3 regions of the Clostridium sp. 7_2_43FAA genome follow, and region 3 is predicted to be linked to each of the others. Evidence: a T-box and tRNA genes for the amino acid it is inferred to sense, from the RefSeq annotation. Region 3 holds a T-box; the other regions hold tRNA genes.

Region 1 (7,565 bases), 1.8 Mb from region 3:
TTAATCTTGTTCCAAGCTTTATTGCTTTAAGCAAACTATGCATAAGCATTATATCTATCATAGATGCCTCATCTATGATAATTACGTCAGCCTCTAATGGTTCCGATTCTCCTTTTCCATAATAAGAATTTTCATCTTCACTTACTCCCATTTCTAATAATCTATGAATTGTTTTTGCTTCTCTACCAGTAGATTCAGTCATTCTCTTAGCTGCTCTTCCTGTTGGTGCTCCTAATAAAACCTTCATGCCATTATTTTCATATATTTCTATGATAGATTTTATAATTGTAGTCTTTCCTGTTCCAGGACCTCCAGTTATTATCTCTATACCATTTTCAAAAGCTCCAACAATAGCTTCTCTTTGGGAATTGGCAAATTTAATTTTATTTTTTCTCTCAAAAGTTTCAATTTCAAATTCGACATCTGTATTTATCGTTCTAAAGTTCTCTATACTTAATGTTATTATTTTATTTGTAACACCTAATTCACAATAATAATATGGTAATGAAAACACCGCTTCTATATCATTAATTTTTTCTATTTTTATTTTAGTTTCTAATGCTAAGTTATATAAGTTTTCTTCTACCATTTGACCCGGTACACCTAATATTTTAGATACTTCATCAATTAAATTGTTTTTAGGCATATATGTATTACCCGATGCTGAAAATTGATTCAATATATATCTTATTCCACTTTGTATTCTAAATGGTGAGATAGATTCTATTCCAAGGCTTTTTGCTATTCTATCTGCCGTTATAAATCCTATTCCAGAGATCTCATCGCAAAGAATATAAGGATTTTCTGAAACAATAGCCTTAGCATCTACCCCAAACTTTTTATATATTTTTATGCATTGGTTAGTTGTCATCCCATGACCTTGAAAATATATTATTATATCTTTTAAATCTTTTTGTTCTATATAAGATTCATAAATTATCCTAAATTTCTTTTCACCAATACCTTCAATTTCTTGAAGTCTTTCAATATGATTTTCTAATATATCTAAAGTTTCTTCCTTAAATCTATCAACAATTTTTTTAGCAGTTATTGGACCTATTCCATGAATTATACCTGTACTCAAATATTTTTTAATTCCATCTATGGAATCTGGTAATACTTCTTCATATTCATCTATATTAAACTGACGTCCAAATTGCTTATGAAGAACCCATTGTCCTTTTAACTTAACATGTTGCCCTTCCTTTAAAAAAGGAACTATTCCAACTGCATTTATACAATCTTTATCTATCCTTACCTTTGATACAACATATCCTGTATCATCACTTTTGAATACAATAGATTCTACTATTCCGTTTAGACATTCCATGTTATCTCTCCAAATCTTCTAATAATATTTTAATCTCACTATTTTTATTATATAATTATATCATATATAAGTTGTAATAAAGATTATACATTTATTTAAATCTTACTATAATTAATGTGCTATAATTAAATATATAAGTATACTAACTTATAAAAATAATAAAATTTATATTATTTCAATTTTATACTATATTTGAATACGTTTTATAGCTATTTCTGTTATGTCTAGCTATTAATGTTATAGTTTTTAATTGAGATTTATATTAAAAATATGGAGGTGCTCATATGATAATCAAAAATTGTAACATAGTATATTTTGATAGGATAGAAAAGGGCTCTATCTTAATCGAAGATGGAAAAATTAAAGAAATAAACCCAAATAATATTAATGACTCTGAAGTAATAGATGCAGAAGGACTATATTTATCTCCAGGGTTTATAGATGTTCATATCCATGGTGCAGGTGGGCATGATACAATGGATGGTACTTTTGAGGCAATCAATGAGATTTCTAAAACTATAGTTAAGCATGGAACTACTGCTTTCACACCAACTACAATGACAGTATCAGTAGATGATATAAGAAAATCTATGAAAGTTATAAAAGAAGCCAAGGAAAATGGTACTGATGGTGCTATTGTTCTAGGAGCTCATCTTGAAGGTCCTTTCATTAGTCCAAAAGCTATAGGAGCTCAAAATCCTAATTTCTTAATTTCTCCAACACTTGATAATTTTAATGCTATGGTCGGAGATGCTGAAGATGCCGTTATATCAATTACAATTGCTCCTGAAGTTCCAGGTGCTAAGGAATTAATAAAAGAATTATCAAAAAAAGGAATAGTTTGCTCTATAGGTCATACTAAAGCTACTTATGATGAAGCTATGGAAGGAATTAAATGTGGTTGCTGTCACTCAACTCATTTATTTAATGCAATGACACCATTTGCTCATAGAGAACCTGGAGTTGTAGGTGCTATATTTGATAGCGAGATAACTACAGAAACAATTTCTGATGGTATCCATATATCATATCCATCACTTAGAATAGCTTACAATCAAAAGACAACTGATAAAGTTTTATTAGTCACTGATGCAATGATGGCATGTGCTATGCCTGATGGCATGTATGCATTAGGCGGCCAAGATGTTGTTGTTAAAGATGGAGCTGCAAGACTTTTAAGTGGAAGCTTAGCTGGCTCAATATTAACTTTAGATAAAGCTGTTAGAAATGTATATAAGAACGTTGGTCTTCCACTAAATGAAGCTGTAAAAATGGCAACTTTTAATGCTGCTAGACATTGTAAAGTTGAAGATAGAAAAGGTCTTGTAAAAGAAGGCTATGATGCTGATTTAGTTTTATTTGATGAAGACATAAATATAAAAAATGTTATAGTTGCTGGTAAAGTATTAGTATAAACAAAAATGCTCCAATTTTGAATTGGAGCATTTTTTATTTTAAATATACTTTATCTCTTTTACTTTATTATTTTAAAGATATTTCTTTATTTCTTCTACTTTATTTAAATTTTCCCAAGGTAAATTTAAATCATTTCTTCCAAAATGTCCATATGCAGCTGTTTGCTTATAAATTGGTCTTCTTAATTCTAGATCTCTTATTATAGCACCTGGTCTTAAATCAAATACTTTTTCAACTATTGAAATTATTTCTGCTTCTGATTTCTTTCCAGTTCCAAATGTATCTATTTCTATTGATACTGGTTTAGCTACTCCAATAGCATAAGCTAATTGAATTTCTAATTTATCTGCAACTCCTGCTGCAACTAAATTCTTAGCAACCCATCTGGCTGCATAAGCTGCTGATCTATCAACTTTAGTTGGATCTTTTCCTGAGAAAGCACCACCGCCATGTCTTCCATATCCACCATAAGTATCAACTATTATCTTTCTTCCAGTTAATCCGCTATCTCCTTGTGGACCTCCAACAACAAATCTACCAGTTGGATTTATGTAATACTTAGTAGTATCATCTAATAATTCTGCTGGAACTACAACTTTAATTACATGTTCCATTAAATCTTCTCTTATTTGTTCCTGAGATACATCTTCACTATGTTGTGTTGATATTACAATTGCATCTATTCTTATTACTTTATTATCATCATATTCAACTGTAACTTGAGTCTTTCCATCTGGTCTTAAATATGGTAAAGTTCCGTTCTTTCTCACTTCTGATAATCTTCTTGATAATCTGTGAGCCATTGCTATTGGTAAAGGCATGTATTCTTCTGTTTCATTTGTTGCAAAACCAAACATCATACCTTGGTCTCCAGCCCCAACTGCCTCAACATCATCCTTTTGTCCATCTCTTGATTCTAAAGCTTCATCTACACCCATAGCTATATCGCCTGATTGCTCATCTATTGATGTTAAAACTGAACATGTTTCGCAGTCAAAACCATACTTAGCTCTATCATATCCAATTTCTTTTACTGTTTCTCTAACTAACTTTGGAATATCAACATAACAATTAGTTGATATTTCTCCCATAACTAGTACCATTCCTGTAGTAACAGCTGTTTCACAAGCAACTCTTGCCATAGGATCTTTAGCTAAAATACTATCTAATACTGCATCTGAAATTTGGTCACAAATTTTATCTGGATGCCCTTCTGTAACTGATTCTGATGTAAATAATCTTCTCATTTTCATTTCTCCTTTCATTTTACTTGATATTAATTCTGAATTAATTTATAAAATAAAAAAATCTCTTCGATAAGAAGAGACGTTAAAAATCCTAATCTTTCTTATCTTGCAAAATTACTTTGCAGGAATTGGCACCACACTTAAACTTAATAAAGTAGGTTGCCGGGTTTCATCGGGCCCTTCTCCCTCCACCTCTCTGGATAAGAACTAATATCAAATTTTACTTTTTAGAGTATATCACCTTTAATACTACTAGTCAACTATAAAATATAAATTTATTACATATTTAAATTTCTTAACTAATAAAATATTAGGTTATTTGTAAATATAAAAAAAGACAAGAATCCTTGTCTTTTGTGGTGGGGGAGGACGGATTCGAACCATCGAAACGAAACGTAACAGATTTACAGTCTGCCCCCTTTGGCCACTCGGGAACTCCCCCATATTTATTGGAGCTGGCAATAGGAATCGAACCTACAACCTGCTGATTACAAGTCAGCTGCTCTACCGTTGAGCCATGCCAGCATATTTATTAATGAAATATCTACTTCTCTTCTTTCAGTAGATTGGCTTTTACACTAAATTCAGTTATCACTATACTCTACTTCATTAAGTGTTTAATACCAAAATGGTGGAAACAACAGGGATCGAACCTGTGACCCTCTGCTTGTAAGGCAGATGCTCTCCCAGCTGAGCTATGCTTCCATATCAATGTTATAAAATGGTGGGGGAGGACGGATTCGAACCATCGAAACGAAACGTAACAGATTTACAGTCTGCCCCCTTTGGCCACTCGGGAACTCCCCCATTTTATGGAGCTGGCAATAGGAATCGAACCTACAACCTGCTGATTACAAGTCAGCTGCTCTACCGTTGAGCCATGCCAGCATATTATATTAAATAAATTTTATATGGTGGGGGAGGACGGATTCGAACCATCGAAACGAAACGTAACAGATTTACAGTCTGCCCCCTTTGGCCACTCGGGAACTCCCCCATTAAATTTATTTAATTTCAGTTAAGTAAACATTGTCGTCTCAACTGACAATGATTAGTATATATTTATTGTATCCTAATTTCAAGTGTGATATTCACTTATTTAAAGAGATTATACTTATTTTTTTCTATATTTCTTTAATTTTCTTCTATTTAATACTAATATCACTTTTTTATTGTCTTATATTGTCCTAAAAATAAATTCGTCTAAAGCAATATAATTGTATAGTTATTATTAATAATTGTTTGAATTTTTACTGAGAAAATACATACATATTTTTATCAATACTCAAATCATCAAATTTTTTCTTCAATAATATCTAAATCAATATATCTACTTATGATACTCTTAAACTCTTCATAATCCGATAATGACATTCTCTTTTTTACTAATGAAAATCCTTCTCTTACATTGTCATCATCATATTTATCAGAAAAATGATCATTTATCTTCACTATATCTACTATAGATAAACTTTTTAACATTCTGTCTATTTCTAACTTTTCACTTTCTTCTAGTTCTCCAAACAAATTATTTTCAATATCGCTTTGCTTTATTGATAGCCCTTCTATTTCATTTTCACCAGTTATTATATTTTCATTAGAATTACTACTATTACTCATATTAGATTTTTCTTTAATATTAATGCTATTTTTATTACTATCTATTTTCTTCTTATTCAGATTATTTGATATATCTTGCCCATTTGAAACTTCACTACTATTTAAAATTTTTTCAGTAGTAGATCTCATTGAATTACTTATAGCCTCTTCGCTTTTTAATGGCTCCCATACTAATAAATAGTATATAGGTATACTAGCTCCAAGAATTATAGTAATTATATAAAAAAATATTTTTTTCACATTTATTCATCTCCTTTTATTTAATTAATTTCCTCTTTATGTTTTTTTATACATTTTATTATATTTATTAATCTTGGAACATATATTGTATAAGCGGAGGTGAATTTTTAGTGAAGCATAAAGTATTATATAATTCTTATAATTCTCATATTGAAATAGCAAAATTTATCAAAGACTATATTACGAATAATACTGTAATTGTATGTATAGGTACTGATAAGTGCATTGGTGACTGCTTAGGTCCAATGGTTGGTACATTTTTAAAAGAAAAAAATTTTCCTCTTCCAGTGTACGGAACTATAGAATCTCCAATACATGCTCTTAATATAAATAATAGATTAAATGAAATTAATAAATTGCATCCAAAATCTTTAATTATAGGAATAGATGCCTGCTTAGGTGAAGCTAGTTCTATTGGTGAAATACATACCAGAGACTATCCAATACATCCCGGAAAAGGAGTGGGGAAAAACTTACCTGACGTTGGTATAGCTTCTATAATCGGTATTATTGATTCAAGTGAAAATGCTGAGTTTTTTACATCTAGAAGTATTCGTCTACATTTAGTCATGGAAATGTCAAAAATAATTTCAGCTGCCATTATTTATGCATATAATCTTACTCATAACCAAAAGGGGAGTCTTTGAACTCCCCTTTAATAATTTTATATATTTACTATGTATTTAATAATATCTATAGATTACTCAACTAATGTTATTTCATTATCTGAAGAATTTGTATCTATCTTGTCTAAGTATCCTAAAACTTTACCTGTTCCCTCTGCTACTGCTTCTACTGAATTATTCGCAACCTCAACAGTAACCCCAGTTTCATGCTCTATTAGCTTATCTAATCCATCTAATAAAGAACCTCCACCTGTCATTAGTATCCCTCTCTCTATTATATCAGCAGCAAGCTCAGGTGGTGTTTTTTCCAATACAAATTTAACACTATCAACAATTAAGGATACCGATTCTTTTAATGCATATATTATTTCATCTGTTGAGATAGAAAGTTCATCTGGTAACCCAGTAATTAAATTTCGTCCCTTCATATTTGCAGTTAAGCTTCTTGATCCTTTAAACGCTGATCCTATAGTTACTTTTAATTCTTCTGCGGTTTTCTCACCTATCATTATCTTGTACTTATTTCTTACATACTTTATTATTGCATCGTCAAATGTATCCCCAGCTACCTTAATAGATGATCTTACAACAACTCCACCAAGAGATATTACAGCTATATCAGTAGTACCTCCACCAATATCTACAACCATGGATCCACTTGGTCTAGTTATATCTAATCCTGCACCTATTGCTGCAGCTAAAGGTTCTTCTATTAAATGAACTTTTTTGGCTCCAGAGTTTCTTGCCGCATCAATTACTGCTCTCTTTTCAACTTCTGTTGCTTGAGACGGAACACATACCATTACTTTAGGAGCCGTAATCTTACTCTTTCCATACGCCTTTTTAATAAATTCTTTTAACATCTTTTCTGTTATATCATAATCTGATATAACCCCATCTCTTAATGGTCTTACCGCAACTATGTTACCTGGAGTTCTTCCAATCATTTTCCTTGCCTCTTCACCAACTGCAAGTACTTTATTATTATTCTTATTTATTGCGACAACTGATGGCTCTTTTAATATTATTCCTTTACCTTTTGCATAAACTAAAACAGTCGCTGTACCTAAGTCTATTCCTAAATCG
Region 2 (7,565 bases), on a different contig from region 3:
CTTTAGGTTATTCAGAATCTAAAATTAAAGAATCATTTATTTAATATATAATTAAAAACTTTCTATAATTAATAGGGAGTTTTTTTCATATTTCTCTTCTTTAAGTGGAATACTACTCCTGAGGTGATTTAATATGCTAGCAATTATATATGCAATAATATCAGGAATATCTATGACACTGCAAGGCGTATTCAATACTAAATTAGAAGAGAAGGTTGGAACCTGGGAAACAAACGTCATAGTTCAAGCCACTGCATTAGCTTTAACATTAATTATTGTAATGTTCTTTGGAAAAGGAAGCTTTAAAGCAGTGAAGGAAGTAAATAAACTCTATTTACTCGGTGGTGTCCTTGGTGTAATAATTATTTTTACTGTTATGAGAAGTATTGGTGCAATGGGAGCAACATTAGGAATTGCTGTAATACTAGTTGCACAGTTAGCTTCTGCTGGAGTTGTAGATGCATTTGGCTTATTTGGAGCCGAAAAAATATCATTCCATCTTAAAGAGTTTATTGGAATAGCTATAATGATATTAGGAATAGTTATATTTAAATGGAGAGGTTAATACTTCTCCTTTTTTTATATAATAAATTATAACATTAACAAAATTGATACTTTTAATATACTATATATTGTAATCAATTTTAGGAGCATAGTATGTTTTCTTCTAATAAAAAGTTAGATACAAATTTAAAGAGTTGTATGTTAGCAAAGCCCTATAATAATTATAGGATACTTATTAAATATAAAAGATTTCAGGATAACCTTATAAAGAAGATTATATCTTATAAAGGGGAAGTTATTAGCAATATAAAGCATTGCAATATAATATCCGCTAGACTAAATACTAGAGGTATTCAAAGATTATTAGAATATCCTGAAGTTGAATATATTTGCTTTGATGAATATTTATTTTTATGTGGCATGAGCGTTAGTACTGCAAATAAAGTAAGACTATCTAGCAAAACTAAAAGTACTGGTCATGGTATAGGTGTTGCAATCATAGATACTGGAGTTTATCCTCATCCTGATTTAGTTACTCCATATAATAGGATATCTATGTTTGTTGACTTGATAAATGGACTAAAATATCCATATGATGATAATGGCCACGGTACTTGTACCGCTGGAATAATTGCAGGAAATGGTGAAAAATCAAATGGTATGTATCGCGGAGTCGCTCCTGGATGTAATATATATTGCTATAAAGCATTTGATAAGAGTGGTAAGGGTTATATATCTGATATACTTCACTCTATGGAAATGATTTTCGAAGAGTCTGAAAAACATAATATTAAACTGTTATGTTTGCCATTTGAGCTTCTACATTATAATGTATTTCTGCAAAAATGTTTTGATATAATGGTTTCGTTAGTAAATAGTAAAAACATAACTTGTATAGTTCCAAGTGGTAGCAATAAAAATTTAGATGGGTCGATTACAGGAATTGCTTTATGTCCTAACTGTATAACAGTTTCAGGATATGACTCTACGTCCAAGGTAAAGCCTTATACTTATTCATCTATAGGATCATTAAAGAAAGATTTAAAACCTAATTTATGTGCAGCATGTGTTGATATAGTTTCTTTAAACTCTAACACTAATTACATTTCTGAAAAAGATGGTACTAAGCTTTATCCATCAAAACTTGATAGCTCATATAAAACATTTAGTGGTACTTCCTTAGCTGCCGCTTATGTAACTGGTGTTTGTGCTTTAATTTATGAAAACAATGAAAATTTAACTCCAAAAGATGTAACTTCACTTTTAAAAGTCTCATGTGAACCACTTGATATGCCAAAGAATTGCCAAGGTGACGGAAAAATAAATATAAACTCTATATTAAAATGAAAGGTACTAATTTAAGCACCTTTCATTTTATAATTTTTTATATTAAACTATTGTACAATATAATTAGTAGGATCTACCGGTTCATTATCTACTCTAAGTTCAAAATGTAAATGAGGTCCAGTACTAAATCCAGTACTTCCAATCGCCCCTATTATATCTCCCTTTTTAACCTTATCTCCTACCTTAACATAAAAGTCACTTAAATGACCATAATATGTAACCATATTATCTTCATGCTTAACTATTATTAAATTTCCATAACCGCCATCATTGTATTGTGCATAAATAACCTCTCCATCCATTGCAACTAATGCATCATCCCCTGTATTACCTGCAATATCTATTCCCTTATGAAAAGAGTTCCATCTCTCTCCATATCCAGAGGTCATGTATCCCCCCCTAGTTGGACTACTTAAAAAAGCAACTCCATAGTCATAGGGATTTTTTGTTCCTCTATATATCTTTTTACTAACTTGTTCCTTTATTACTTCTTCACTAACAACTTTAGTTTTTATTAGTTTGTTATTTTCATAAGTGACTTCTTTAACTTGTTTCTTTAATCCAATCTCTCCATATTCAACCTTACTTTCTCCTAAGTACATTGAATCACTTGGTATTATTATTGTATTAGGCTGAATCTTTATATTTTCCTCGCTAGTATATTTCACATTTAGCTTAATCTTACTCGACGCTTCGTGTGATAATTTATATATATAATTAGCTAGCTCATCATTTGTCTGTAATAAACCTACATCAAATCTACTTTCTTGTAAGTCTATATTACCACCTATTTCAAATGATAATATTGAATCCTCATTGATATTCATTTCATCTATAACTTTCTTCAGAACTAAATCTTTTATGCTAGCTATATTATCTTCCATTGAAGTATATCCTATTACTTTATTGTCTAATTTAACTTCATACCCATCTATCTTACCTGTTAATGCAACAAATAAATTTTCAAATACGTTATCAGATAGAGAATATCTTGAACTATTTAAGTCAATATTATTTAATGCCTCATTTGTATTTGCACTAACTTTAATAGAATTAATATTTATAACTAGAATAATACTAAATACCAGTAATACAACATATCTAGTTATTATTCTCGTGTCTCCTTTGATATCCATAAAATCTCCTTTCAGATTAATAATGTTAAGCAACACATCTATTAGTTTTCCCATATTTAGAAATAATATTCTTTTTATATATTCCGTAGTTTAGTTGAGCCTACTTCAGCACTTTGCTATAATTAACTTATTATACAATTAATCTTAGAAAGGTGGATGTAAATATGAGCACTTTTATGCTTAAATCAAAGCCTTTAAAATTTACTCCTGTCAGCAATGCATTTATTGAAAAATATATGCCTAAAGCTAGAGGGGAATTTATTAAAGTATATCTTCTTATGCTTAAATATAATTTTACAGGCGAAATTGGTGTTAATGCATCAATTTTAGCTACATCATTGAATTTATTAGAGTCTGATATAATAAATGCCCTTAACTACTGGAATGAAGAAGGAGTAATTAAACTAGTTCCAATAGACAAAATGGGAAACTTTGATATAGAATTTATAGATCTTTCATCTGAAAACACTGTTAATAAGAACGAAATTAATATATTAGCTGAGCTTTCAGATGAATCTAACAATGGTATGCTAAAAGATATAGAAAAATTATTAGGCAGACCACTATCCCCTAGCGAGTTCACAACTTATATAAGCTGGAAAAGGGACTTTAATTTTTCTTCAGAGCTTATACTACTACTTATAGAGTACTGTGCTTCTAAGGGAAAAACAAATCATAGATATATAGAAAAGGTTGCCTTGGCTTGGCATGAGATGAGCATAAAAACAATTGATGATGCTCAAAATTATATAAGAAAAACAGAGGATAAATGGGGTACCTATAGAGAAATCTTAAAATTCTTAGGAATTAGAAATACTGATATAATGAAACCTCAAGAAGATATGTTAGAAAAATGGACTACAAATTATAACTTTTCATTAGAAATAATAAAGAAAGCATGCGATATTTGCTTCCAAAGGTTAAACAGGGCTGATTTTAAGTATATAGATGGAATATTATCCAGTTGGAATAAAGATAACTTAAGAACATTAAAAGAAATTGAAGAAAAAGAAGTTTCTTATAAAAATTCATCTTCTAAAAAGAATTTTAACAATCAAAAGTCAAATTCATATGAAAAGCCTAAATTAAGATTCAATAACTTTAAAGGCCGTGACTATGATTATGACGATTTAGAAAAGAAATTATTAGGATGGGATAATGATGATTAAAGGATATGAAAAAGAACTAACATTAATATATGAAAATATACGACTTGAAGAGGAAAAAAACTTAGAAAAAAGACGTAAAGAAATAAAGCAAAAACATCCAGACATATTAGAATTAGATAATTTAATTCAGAAAAAATCCCTTAATTTAGCTATGTCAATTTTAAAGGGTTTAAATGAATTAGAGCTCAAAAATCTAAAAGAAGAAATAGTTGATCTTAGATTTAAAAAATATGAGGCTCTAGTGGCTAACGGATATGATCAAGAATATTTAACACTTCATCATAGATGCCCTAAATGCAAAGATCAAGGATATATCGGTAGTACAAAATGCATTTGCTATAAGAATAAATTAGTTAACCTTTACTATAAGGACTCTGATTTGCAAGATTCATTAAGAATTAATAACTTTAATAATTTTGATTTATCTTTATTTGCTAATTATAAAATAAGCGATGATAAATACACACCTAGAAAAAATATTGAAAATATTCTTGAGTATGTAAATAGAGATTTTATACCAAACTTCTCTAAAAGTGACGACAACATATTATTTTATGGTGATTCAGGAACCGGAAAGACTTTCCTAAGTTGCTGTGTGGCAAAAGAGCTCCTTGATAAAGGTTATTTAGTTGTTTATAGAAGTATAGATGAACTTATTAAAAATTTAAGAGAAATAAGATTTGAAAATAATTATAATTTAGAAGATCTTTTAATAAACTGTGATCTATTAATAATAGATGATTTAGGCGCAGAACAACTTACTGAATTCTCTGCAACAGAATTCTTTAATTTTCTCAATAAGAAACTATTAAGAAAGAAAAAGATGCTAATTTCTACAAACTTATCTTTACCTGATATAAGTAAGAATTATTCTGAAAGAATTTCTTCTAGACTCCTAGGGAATTTTAAGTTATATAAGTTTTATTCTGAAGATATAAGGATTCAATTAAATTTAAAGAAAAAATAAAAAGAGAGATGTATCAAAATAAATTTTGATATTAGCCTATAAAAAGGGAAGTTCGAATTCGAACTTCCCTTTTTGAGCATATATAAATAATAAATAAAACTTCTATTTAATCTTAAAAACATCCTTAAGCAAGTAAAATCAATGGTCTAAAAGAGGCTCACGAAACGTTATACCCTTACAAAAAACAAAAAAGACTCTAGATAATTCTAAAGTCTTCTGGAGCTGGCAATAGGAATCGAACCTACAACCTGCTGATTACAAGTCAGCTGCTCTACCGTTGAGCCATGCCAGCGCATGTTAATTTTTATCGCACTTTAAAGTGGCGACTCAGAAGGGGCTCGAACCCTCGACCTCCGGCGTGACAGGCCGGCACTCTAACCAACTGAGCTACTGAGCCAAATTTTATGGTGGAAACAACAGGGATCGAACCTGTGACCCTCTGCTTGTAAGGCAGATGCTCTCCCAGCTGAGCTATGCTTCCATAATGGTGACTCCTAGGGGAATCGAACCCCTGTTACCACCGTGAAAGGGTGGTGTCTTGACCGCTTGACCAAGGAGCCATGTTTCTTTTTGCTTTTCTCAACCGAGCTGTTCTGTCGGCGAGCACATTAACTATAATACATAAATTTTAATATAGTGTCAACACTTTTTAACAACTTTTTTTTTTATTTTTAAATTACTTTATTTATACGCGCATTTAAGTCAATAATTTAGTACCGTCATTATCGAACTTTACTACATTTATAACCTTTTCATATCTTAATAAATGGGATTGATTTTCTTTTATTTCTTTTTTTATTTTATTCATTTCAAAATTACAAAATTCTAAAAATTCTTCTTTCTTTATTTCTTCTATATTTATATTATAATTACTTTTCCTAAAATTTTGTCCACTAGCAATTATCCTTATAGGAATCTTATTATTTATTATACAGATTATCTCCTTTTCCCATATTCCTCTCTTATTTACTGAGTACTTATCCTTTAATAAGTTTATTTCCTCTACACACTCTTTAAATTGATTCTTAAAACTATCAAATAATATTTTATAAAATTGTACAGATATTCCCCTATTTAATTTTATTTTTAGAAAGTCCTTATTATTTATTAAAAATTCATCTACGTCTGATTCTGGAATGAATCTCAAATCCTTATTTAAAAATATATTAATTCCCTTAGAGTTAGGATAATTTACTACACATTGATCATAGTTCATTCTTCTTAACTTAAATTCTTTATTATAATCTTCATTATCTTCATTAATTACTTTAACTATCATAATTTCACCTCATTACTATATCTCATGTAATTTAAGCTAACCGTATTTCATTTATTCCTTATTTATTTATCTCTTTACTTATTTTATTATTCCATATTTATAAATTTATATTATATATATTTTTTTAATATTACAGTTTTAAAGAACTTATATTATAATGTGTATTAACTCATATTTACTGGTTTATATAATAGAATTTATATCTAAACTTAAGAGCTACTAAAAAATTTTACATATATAGAATATTATTATATTAACCAAAAAATTTATAATATGATAAAATTAAAATTATTAATTTATTAAGGAGATTTATTATGATTCATCATGATTTAATTATAGTTGGTGGTGGTGCTTCTGGCTTATCAGCAGCTATTACTGCTAAAGATTTTGGATTGGATGTTGCCATAGTCGAAGGTACTGATAGGATAGGAAAAAAAATATTAACTACAGGAAATGGTCGTTGTAACATCTCTAATAGAACAATTTCATTTCCTTTCCTTTCCTACCATAGCGAAAATCCTGGCTTTTTTACAAATGTTTTATCAAGTTTTAGTGTAAATGACACTGAAAATTTCTTTTTATCATTAGGACTTCCAATTGTAGAATTAAAAAATGGTAAAATGTATCCTAAATCACTTCAAGCATCTTCAGTTGTAGATATATTAAAATTAGCTTTAGAAGATCGAAGTATTCCTTTATACACAGATTGTAAAGTAAAAGATATCCACAAGAAAAATGTTTTTAAGTTATCCACAAGTAACGAAGAAAATAAGTTATTCACATGTAACAAATTAATTTTAGCTTGTGGAGGAAAATCAGCAGTGAAAACAGGATCTGATGGTTCTGCTTATAACTTAGCAAAATCATTTGGGCATTCAATAATTGAAACCATTCCTGGAATAGTTCAATTAAAGTTGAGTTACCCTTATTTAAAATCCATAACAGGAGTAAAATTTGATGGGTATGCAACATTATTAGTTGATGGTGAACCCATAAGAAAAGAATTTGGAGAAATTCTCTTTACTGATTACGGAATATCAGGCCCTCCAATTCTTCAAATTTCAGGTCATGCATCTAAAGCTTTATTAAAGAAAAAAAACATTGAAATTATTGTAGATATGATGCCTAATCAATCATTATCTGAAATAGAAGATTTTATGGAA
Region 3 (7,565 bases):
TTTAGTAAATAATAATTTATTTAAAGCATTAGTATTAGGAATAGTTTTTTTAGCTATACAAACTATAATTTACTGGATTTTAAAGTGTTTAAGTGAGCCATTAACAAAAGCTTATAAGTTGTTATTAAGCAAGGGTAAGTTAAGAATAGTATTATTTTCATCGCTTTTTGGATTTTTAAAAGGGCTTGTTATTATCTTAATAATGTTTATGGGAATAATAACCTATAATACAACCTTTGGAAGAAGCATGAAAATCAATTTATTTAACGGTATTAATGGATATAGTACTTTAGAAAGTATAATGTCAATAAATAAGCCTGTTTTATCTTACGATGATTTTAAAGAGTATATTCCTGCAAGTTCAAATGTAATAGTATATTATAATGGAGTTACTTTAGAAGATGGTATTAAATCATCAAAAGAGATAGATGAAAAGGCAACTGAAATAATAGGAAATGCTAAAAGTGATAGAGAAAAGGCAAAAAGGTTATATTCATGGATAGGATCAAATATAAAGTATGATTTTACAAAAGCAGAAAAAGCATTAGGACCTGAAGGTGTAACTAATAGTGGTGCAATTGAAGCTTGGAATACTAGAAGTGGAATTTGCTTCGATTATGCATGTCTTTATGTAGCTATGGCAAAATCAGTTGATTTAGGAAGCAGAATAGTAACTGGAGATGCATTTGACGGTCAAAATTATGGACCGCATGCATGGAATCAGGTATATCTTGCAGATGAGGGGATTTGGATTAATGTTGATCCAACATTTTATTTAGCAGGAGATTATTTCGATAACAAAGATTTTAATGAAGATCATTTAAATGCTCAAATAGCAGGTGAATGGCTTTAAGCATATAAGTTAAAAAGCATTATAACCTTAAATAGGTTATAATGCTTTTTTGTTTTTAGACATTATTAAATTTATTGCTTTTTCACAATCAGTATCAGAACTATCTAAAGACCAAGCTATGTTGAAATAAATTAATGCTTTTTTTATTTCTTCTTTCATTGCATAACAATATGCTAAGTTAAAGAAATATTTACTTTCTTGCTGCATAGCAAGAGCTTTCTTTATCATTGTTATTGCTGAATCAAAATCCTTAAGTTTTATATAACAAACTCCACAGTTATAGTAAGAGCAAGTCATACTTTCATTGTTTTCAATTGCCATGGTGTAATATTCAATTGCTTTTTTATATTCTTTAAGATTATAGTATTTATTACCTTCATTAAAGTAATTCATTTTTACCTCCAAGTGATAATTATATGTATATAAGTTGTAATAAATATCCTTCATTTAATTAAAATATTTTTATAGTTTATGGTATTTAAGTAAAGTTATTATTTTAGCAACTTATATAAAAAATTAAATAATATATGCTTTCAATTTTGATATTTTACTTAAATAAGACTATTAACTTTTAATTTTATAACACTATAATTATGAAGATTATTAATTGAAACATATATTTAAATTATTGACAGCTGAATAAGTTAATATTCAATATATGAATTTTAAAAGAAAGTGTAGCAGAATTTAGAAATTTTTAAAGAAAATATATTGATAATAAATACAATTAAAAAATAAAATTCGACAAAGTTTGTAAATTTGACTTTATTTTTTTATATTTCTCTAATATAATATATTTATGTTTTTTAGTAACGGATTTTAAAGAGCAGGAGAGATGGTATGTGTAATAATAATCCTTATATATTAGTATTAGGAGCATCAATAGTAGATATAATAGGTTTTAGTAGAAAAAAATATCATGAAAGAGACTCAATACCAGGGAATATTAAAATATCTTTAGGTGGAGTATGTAGAAACATTGCTGAAAACTTAGCAAGAGTTAATGTTAATACAGAATTCATTTCTATTTTAGGTGGAGATGATCAAGGAAGAAATATTCTAGAAAATTCAAAATTAATAGGATATAATATGGAACACTCATTGATTTTAGAAGATGAGTATACACCAACATATATGGCAATTTTAAATGAACACGGAGAAATGGAATCTGCTATAGTTGATATGGACAGCTTAGATAAGATGGAATCTTCTTTTATTGATTCTAAATCTCATATAATTGAAAATGCCGAATATACAATATTAGATTCTGATAACCCAGAACTTTTAGAGTATATTTTAACTACTTTTAAAGGTAAAACTAAATTTGTTTTAGATCCAGTTTCAGCTACAAAAGCAGAGAAAATAAAACATTTAATAAAATATTTTCATACTGTAAAGCCAAACAGATTGGAAACTGAAGTTTTATGCGGATTTAAAATTGAAAATGATGATGATTTAAAAAGAGCGGGAGATTATTTCTTGTCCTTAGGAGTTAAAAATGTATTTATAAGTCTTGATGCTGATGGAATATATTATAAAAACTCTAAGGAAGAAGGAAAGATAGGTACTAGCAGTGTAGAAGTCAAAAATGTTACAGGTGCTGGTGATTCTTTTGTTGCTGGTGTTGGATATGGCTATATGAATAACCTTTCTATTAAGGATACTGTTAAATATGCTATTGCTATGTCAATAGTTACAATAACTCATGAAGAAACTATTAATCCAAGTATGAGTGAGGACTTTGTTAATGAGTTTATAAAAAATATGGAATGGATTGAAGGATAATAATAATTACATATTTTCACTTTCTTTCTTAAGATTTAATAAAATAAATAAATTTCTTTTACATAATCTAAGTATATAAGCTTGGAGGTGAAAGAAATGGGTAAGAAATCAAAGAATAGTCATAAGAAACATATTAATCATAATCCACAAGTGGAAAGTGTAAAAGCAGCTTTTGGAGAGCCAAAAGCAAAAGAGCATGATAAAAAAGATTTTATAATTTAGCAAATAAATAAAAAGATGCTATAATATCATAGCATCTTTTTATTTATTTTATTATAAGGACAATATTGACAAAAATAATAATATATTATAAGATAACCTTACAAAATCATATTATAAAAGCAATGATAAAGAGGAGTAAGGAATACAATATATAAAGAGAATGAAGGTCATCGGCTGAAAGCCTTCTATATTAGAGTATCCTGAAGGTAGCTTTTGAGCATCTTTACTGAACTAAAGTAAGTAAAGGCGGCTTTCTTAGTCGTTAATAAATAAAGAGCTTAATATAAAAAAAATTATATTAAGAAAAAAGGTGGTACCGCGAGTCTTCGTCCTTTTGTGATGAAGGCTTTTTTTATTGCTTAAAATTAATAATCAAGAATATATAATTTTATTTTATTTCTAAATTACAAAAATGAATTTATAAATTAATTATGTGAATCTAAAGTATGAACCTTCAATTTAATACTTTATTACCATTTAGTACATATAATAAAGTTTATTAATTATCTTGATTATATAAAAATTTAATATGTAGTTAGTAAAGATTAATAAATTATTATATGAACCTTCAAATTATATAATAGAACTAAAATTAATATCTTTATTAAACTAGTTTTATTAATTTCAATAAAAGCAAATTTTTAGGTATCTATCTTTAATCTATATAAAGTAAAAAAAGGAGGCAAAAAGGATGTCTGAAAAGAAAAACTTAGCAACGACATACAATCCAAAGGAATTCGAAGAAAGAATTTATAAGCTTTGGGAAGAAAAAAAATACTTTACACCAATAATCGATAAAAATAAGAAGCCTTTTTCTATAGTTATGCCACCACCAAATATAACTGGAAAGCTTCATTTAGGTCATGCTCTTGATAATACACTTCAAGATATGCTTATAAGATTTAAAAGAATGCAAGGATACTGTACTTTATGGTTACCAGGACAAGACCATGCTTCTATTGCAACTGAAGTTAAGGTTGAAAATGAACTTTTAAAAGAAGGCTTAATTAAAAAAGAAATGGGAAGAGAAGCATTCTTAGAAAAGGTTTGGGAATGGGCTGATGAGTATAGAGATACAATAAGAACTCAATTAAAGAAAATGGGAGTTTCTTGTGACTTCTCAAGAGAAGCATTTACAATGGATGAAAATTTAAATAAAGCAGTTAGAACTGTTTTTGTTAAGCTATATAACGAAGGCTTAATTTATCAAGGAAATAGAATAACTAACTGGTGTCCAAAGTGTACTACAGCACTTTCAGATGCTGAAATAGAATATGAAGAAAAAGAAGGAAGCTTCTGGCATATAAATTATCCATTAGCTGACGGTAGTGGATATTTAGAAATTGCAACTACAAGACCAGAAACTTTACTTGGAGATACAGCTGTTGCTGTTAATCCAAATGATGATAGATTTAAACATCTTATAGGAAAAACATTGAAATTACCTCTAACAGATAGAGAAATTCCTATAGTTGGTGATGACTATGTAGATATTGAATTTGGAACTGGTGCTGTAAAAATAACTCCTGCTCATGATCCAAATGATTTCCAAGTAGGACTTAGACATAATTTACCTCAAATAAGAGTTATGGATGATAATGGTGTTATTAATGAGCTAGGTGGAAAATACCAAGGATTAGATAGATATGAAGCTAGAAAGCAAATGGTTAGCGATTTAGATGAGCAAGGTTTATTAGTTAAAGTTAAACCACATACTCATAATGTAGGTACTCATGATAGATGTGGAACTGTAGTTGAACCCATAATATCAAAACAATGGTATGTTAAAATGGAATCTTTAGCGAAACCAGCTATAGAAGCAGTAAAAAATAATGAAACTAAATTTGTTCCAGAAAGATTTGATAAAATATACTTCAATTGGATGGAAAATATTCAAGATTGGTGTATATCAAGACAATTATGGTGGGGACATAGAATCCCAGTTTGGTATTGTAATGATTGTAGAGAAATAATAGTTCAAGTAGATGCTCCAGAAACTTGCCCTAAGTGTGGATCAAAACATATGCATCAAGATGAAGATGTATTAGACACTTGGTTCTCCTCAGCTTTATGGCCTTTCTCAACTTTAGGATGGCCAAATGAAACGGAAGATCTTGAATACTTCTATCCAACAAATGTATTAGTTACAGGATATGATATTATCTTCTTCTGGGTTGCAAGAATGATATTCTCAGGAATACACAATATGGATAAAACTCCATTTGATACAGTTTTAATTCATGGAATTATAAGAGATTCTCAAGGTAGAAAAATGAGTAAATCTCTTGGAAATGGTGTTGATCCATTAGAAGTTATAGATGAATATGGAGCAGATGCTTTAAGATTTATGCTAGTAACTGGTAACTCTCCAGGAAATGATATAAGATATATTCCAGAAAGAGTTGAAGCAGCTAGAAACTTTGCAAATAAGATGTGGAATGCTTCTAGATTTGTTATGATGAATCTTGATAAAGAAGTAATGGATAAATACGCTGATTGCAAAGAATATAGTTTAGCTGATAAGTGGATTCTTTCAAGAATGAATACTTTAGTTAAAGAAGTAACTGAAAACATGGAAAAATACGAACTTGGAATTGCTCTTCAAAAGGTATATGATTTCATGTGGACTGAATTCTGCGACTGGTATATTGAATTAGTTAAAGGCGTACTATATGGCGATGATGAAAAGCAAAAAGGTATAGTTTATAATGTTTTAAATGATGTTCTTAAAACTGGACTTAAGTTATTACACCCTGTAATGCCATTTATAACTGAAGAAATATATACTACTTTAACTGATGGTGATTCAATAGTAGTTTCAAATTGGCCAGAATACAATGAAAGCTTAACTGATGAAAAGGCTGAAAAGGATATGGACTTTATAATTGAAGCTATAAAGGGGTTAAGAAATGTAAGAGCTGAAATGAATGTTCCACCATCAAGAAAAGCTAAAGTAATTAGCTATACTACAACTGAAGCAAAAGATGCATTTATTTCTGGGGTTCACTATATAGAAAAATTAGCATCTGCATCAGAAGTATCATTTATAGATGATAAAGCTATGGTTCCAGAAAATGCAGTATCACTAGTTGTTAAGGGTGGAGAATTATTTATGCCACTTTTAGATTTAGTAGACAAAGAAAAGGAACTTGAAAGATTAAATAAAGAAAAGAAAAAGCTAGAAGGCGAAGTAGAAAGAATAGATAAAAAGTTATCTAATCAAGGGTTCGTAGCTAAAGCACCACAAGCTGTAATTGATGGTGAAAAAGAAAAGAGAGAAAAATATCAAGAAATGCTAAATGCAGTTTTAGTTAGAATAGATACTTTAAAATAGAATATATTATTTTAAAATATTAAAATAATATTCATTGCTATACAACATTAAAAGAATTTATTTTATTATTAAAAAAAATTTTTGTTTCTAATTTAGAGTATTTAGTTTATAATATTTAAGATAAAAGATTTAATAAGATAAAAGGCATTAAAGGCTCTAGCTTAAGCTAGGGCCTTTAGTGTTTTTAAAACATTTGTAATATAGTATTAGCTAAAGTACTGCTAGGATCTTTTTCAATAACTTCTTCAGCAATTTTTATTGCATCATATGTTTTTATAAAGTTATTTGGAAGAGTTGAAAATATAAGAAGCCATTCCTTATATTTAAGATTATTTTTATATTTTAATGCTTTATTTATATGATTAAATGCTAAATCCTCATATGATAAAGGTGTTAGGATAATAAAAACAAAATAAGACATTAAGTAATGAGCATATGCTAACTCATCATAAAGCTTTTCATCTTCAAAATAATTTATCTTATTAATTAACCAAAAATAAAAATTTGTTTGCATATAGTAATCGTAAGACTTAAGTTCTATTAACTTTTCTTCATCTATTTCAAAAATAGAGATTTTATCTAAATTTAACTTTAATGCTTCATTTAAATTGTTCATAATAAGCTCCTTCTTTAGGTTTTATATTTATTATTGTAAAGTACCTTAATATAAAATTCAATTAATAAAAAGTAATAAACTAAGATGCTATATTGACAAAAAAAATTAAAAGTGATAAAAGTAGGGTGATTAAGAGTTATTACACAAGTAAAAATGTATAATTTATAATGAATTCAAAAGCTTGTTAAAGTAGTTTTAAAGTAATATAAATTTTGCAGTACATATTAAAGGAATTGAATTATTTACCATTATGAAGAAATAGGAGACATAAAAAATGAAAGATTTTAATATATGGTGGCAGCCATTTAAATCCTTAGGTGAAAAGAGTTTTATAAGAAATTTAATTGTAAGTTTATTAGTATTATTTTATTTGATATTTATACCAGTAGTAATGATAAATAAAATAAATATAGCAAATAGATTTTTAATAATTTTTACAATTATAATAAATGTTTTACTTATTATAATTGGATATTTTTCAGGTAAAAAGTTATGGAAAAAAGGCGAAAGCATTAAATAAATATTAAGTATAGAAAGAGTGAATTACTTATGACAGGATGGATAATTTATAATGGAACATTAAATATTCCTAAAATAAATAAGCTTGTAAAATCTTTAGTAACTGAAGGAAAAAATTTAAATGTAAAGTTAGAGGCAGTTAAAAATACGGAGATAATACCTACATACAATAATGAAGGAAAAGCTGAGCTTTTATATTTAAAAGAGATTGAAAGCCCAAAATTTATTATATTTTG

The links. A T-box is a leader RNA that pairs with one kind of tRNA and senses whether it is charged. The one in region 3 lies ahead of CSBG_RS10445 (valine--tRNA ligase), so its partner is inferred to be a tRNA-Val.
Positions count from the first base shown of each region.
Region 1: it encodes a tRNA-Val, which carries the amino acid that the T-box ahead of CSBG_RS10445 (valine--tRNA ligase) is inferred to sense. The anticodon was not compared.
Region 2: it encodes a tRNA-Val, which carries the amino acid that the T-box ahead of CSBG_RS10445 (valine--tRNA ligase) is inferred to sense. The anticodon was not compared.

Region 1 is NZ_JH815222.1:85,112-92,676, reverse strand. It holds gene CSBG_RS02045 (ATP-dependent RecD-like DNA helicase) at 1-1,330, opposite strand, end outside; gene nagA (N-acetylglucosamine-6-phosphate deacetylase) at 1,615-2,745, shown strand; gene metK (methionine adenosyltransferase) at 2,818-3,993, opposite strand; SAM riboswitch class I at 4,092-4,200, opposite strand; tRNA gene CSBG_RS02030 (tRNA-Tyr) at 4,351-4,435, opposite strand; tRNA gene CSBG_RS02025 (tRNA-Thr) at 4,444-4,518, opposite strand; tRNA gene CSBG_RS02020 (tRNA-Val) at 4,623-4,698, opposite strand; tRNA gene CSBG_RS02015 (tRNA-Tyr) at 4,716-4,800, opposite strand; tRNA gene CSBG_RS02010 (tRNA-Thr) at 4,807-4,881, opposite strand; tRNA gene CSBG_RS02005 (tRNA-Tyr) at 4,906-4,990, opposite strand; gene CSBG_RS02000 (hypothetical protein) at 5,287-5,853, opposite strand; gene yyaC (spore protease YyaC) at 5,964-6,500, shown strand; gene mreB (rod shape-determining protein MreB) at 6,554-7,565, opposite strand, start outside.
Region 2 is NZ_JH815220.1:95,276-102,840, forward strand. It holds gene CSBG_RS00485 (dUTP diphosphatase) at 1-44, shown strand, start outside; gene CSBG_RS00490 (DMT family transporter) at 134-565, shown strand; gene CSBG_RS00495 (S8 family serine peptidase) at 658-1,851, shown strand; gene CSBG_RS00500 (peptidoglycan DD-metalloendopeptidase family protein) at 1,899-2,987, opposite strand; gene CSBG_RS00505 (DnaD domain protein) at 3,152-4,156, shown strand; gene CSBG_RS00510 (ATP-binding protein) at 4,149-5,123, shown strand; tRNA gene CSBG_RS00515 (tRNA-Thr) at 5,341-5,415, opposite strand; tRNA gene CSBG_RS00520 (tRNA-Asp) at 5,444-5,520, opposite strand; tRNA gene CSBG_RS00525 (tRNA-Val) at 5,529-5,604, opposite strand; tRNA gene CSBG_RS00530 (tRNA-Glu) at 5,609-5,683, opposite strand; gene CSBG_RS00535 (hypothetical protein) at 5,821-6,402, opposite strand; gene CSBG_RS00540 (NAD(P)/FAD-dependent oxidoreductase) at 6,717-7,565, shown strand, end outside.
Region 3 is NZ_JH815222.1:1,865,552-1,873,116, reverse strand. It holds gene CSBG_RS10460 (transglutaminase-like domain-containing protein) at 1-853, shown strand, start outside; gene CSBG_RS10455 (tetratricopeptide repeat protein) at 890-1,246, opposite strand; gene CSBG_RS10450 (carbohydrate kinase family protein) at 1,694-2,638, shown strand; gene CSBG_RS18970 (CPC_1213 family protein) at 2,735-2,860, shown strand; T-box leader at 2,974-3,197, shown strand; gene CSBG_RS10445 (valine--tRNA ligase) at 3,552-6,194, shown strand; gene CSBG_RS10440 (hypothetical protein) at 6,379-6,810, opposite strand; gene CSBG_RS10435 (hypothetical protein) at 7,085-7,330, shown strand; gene CSBG_RS10430 (RimK family alpha-L-glutamate ligase) at 7,360-7,565, shown strand, end outside.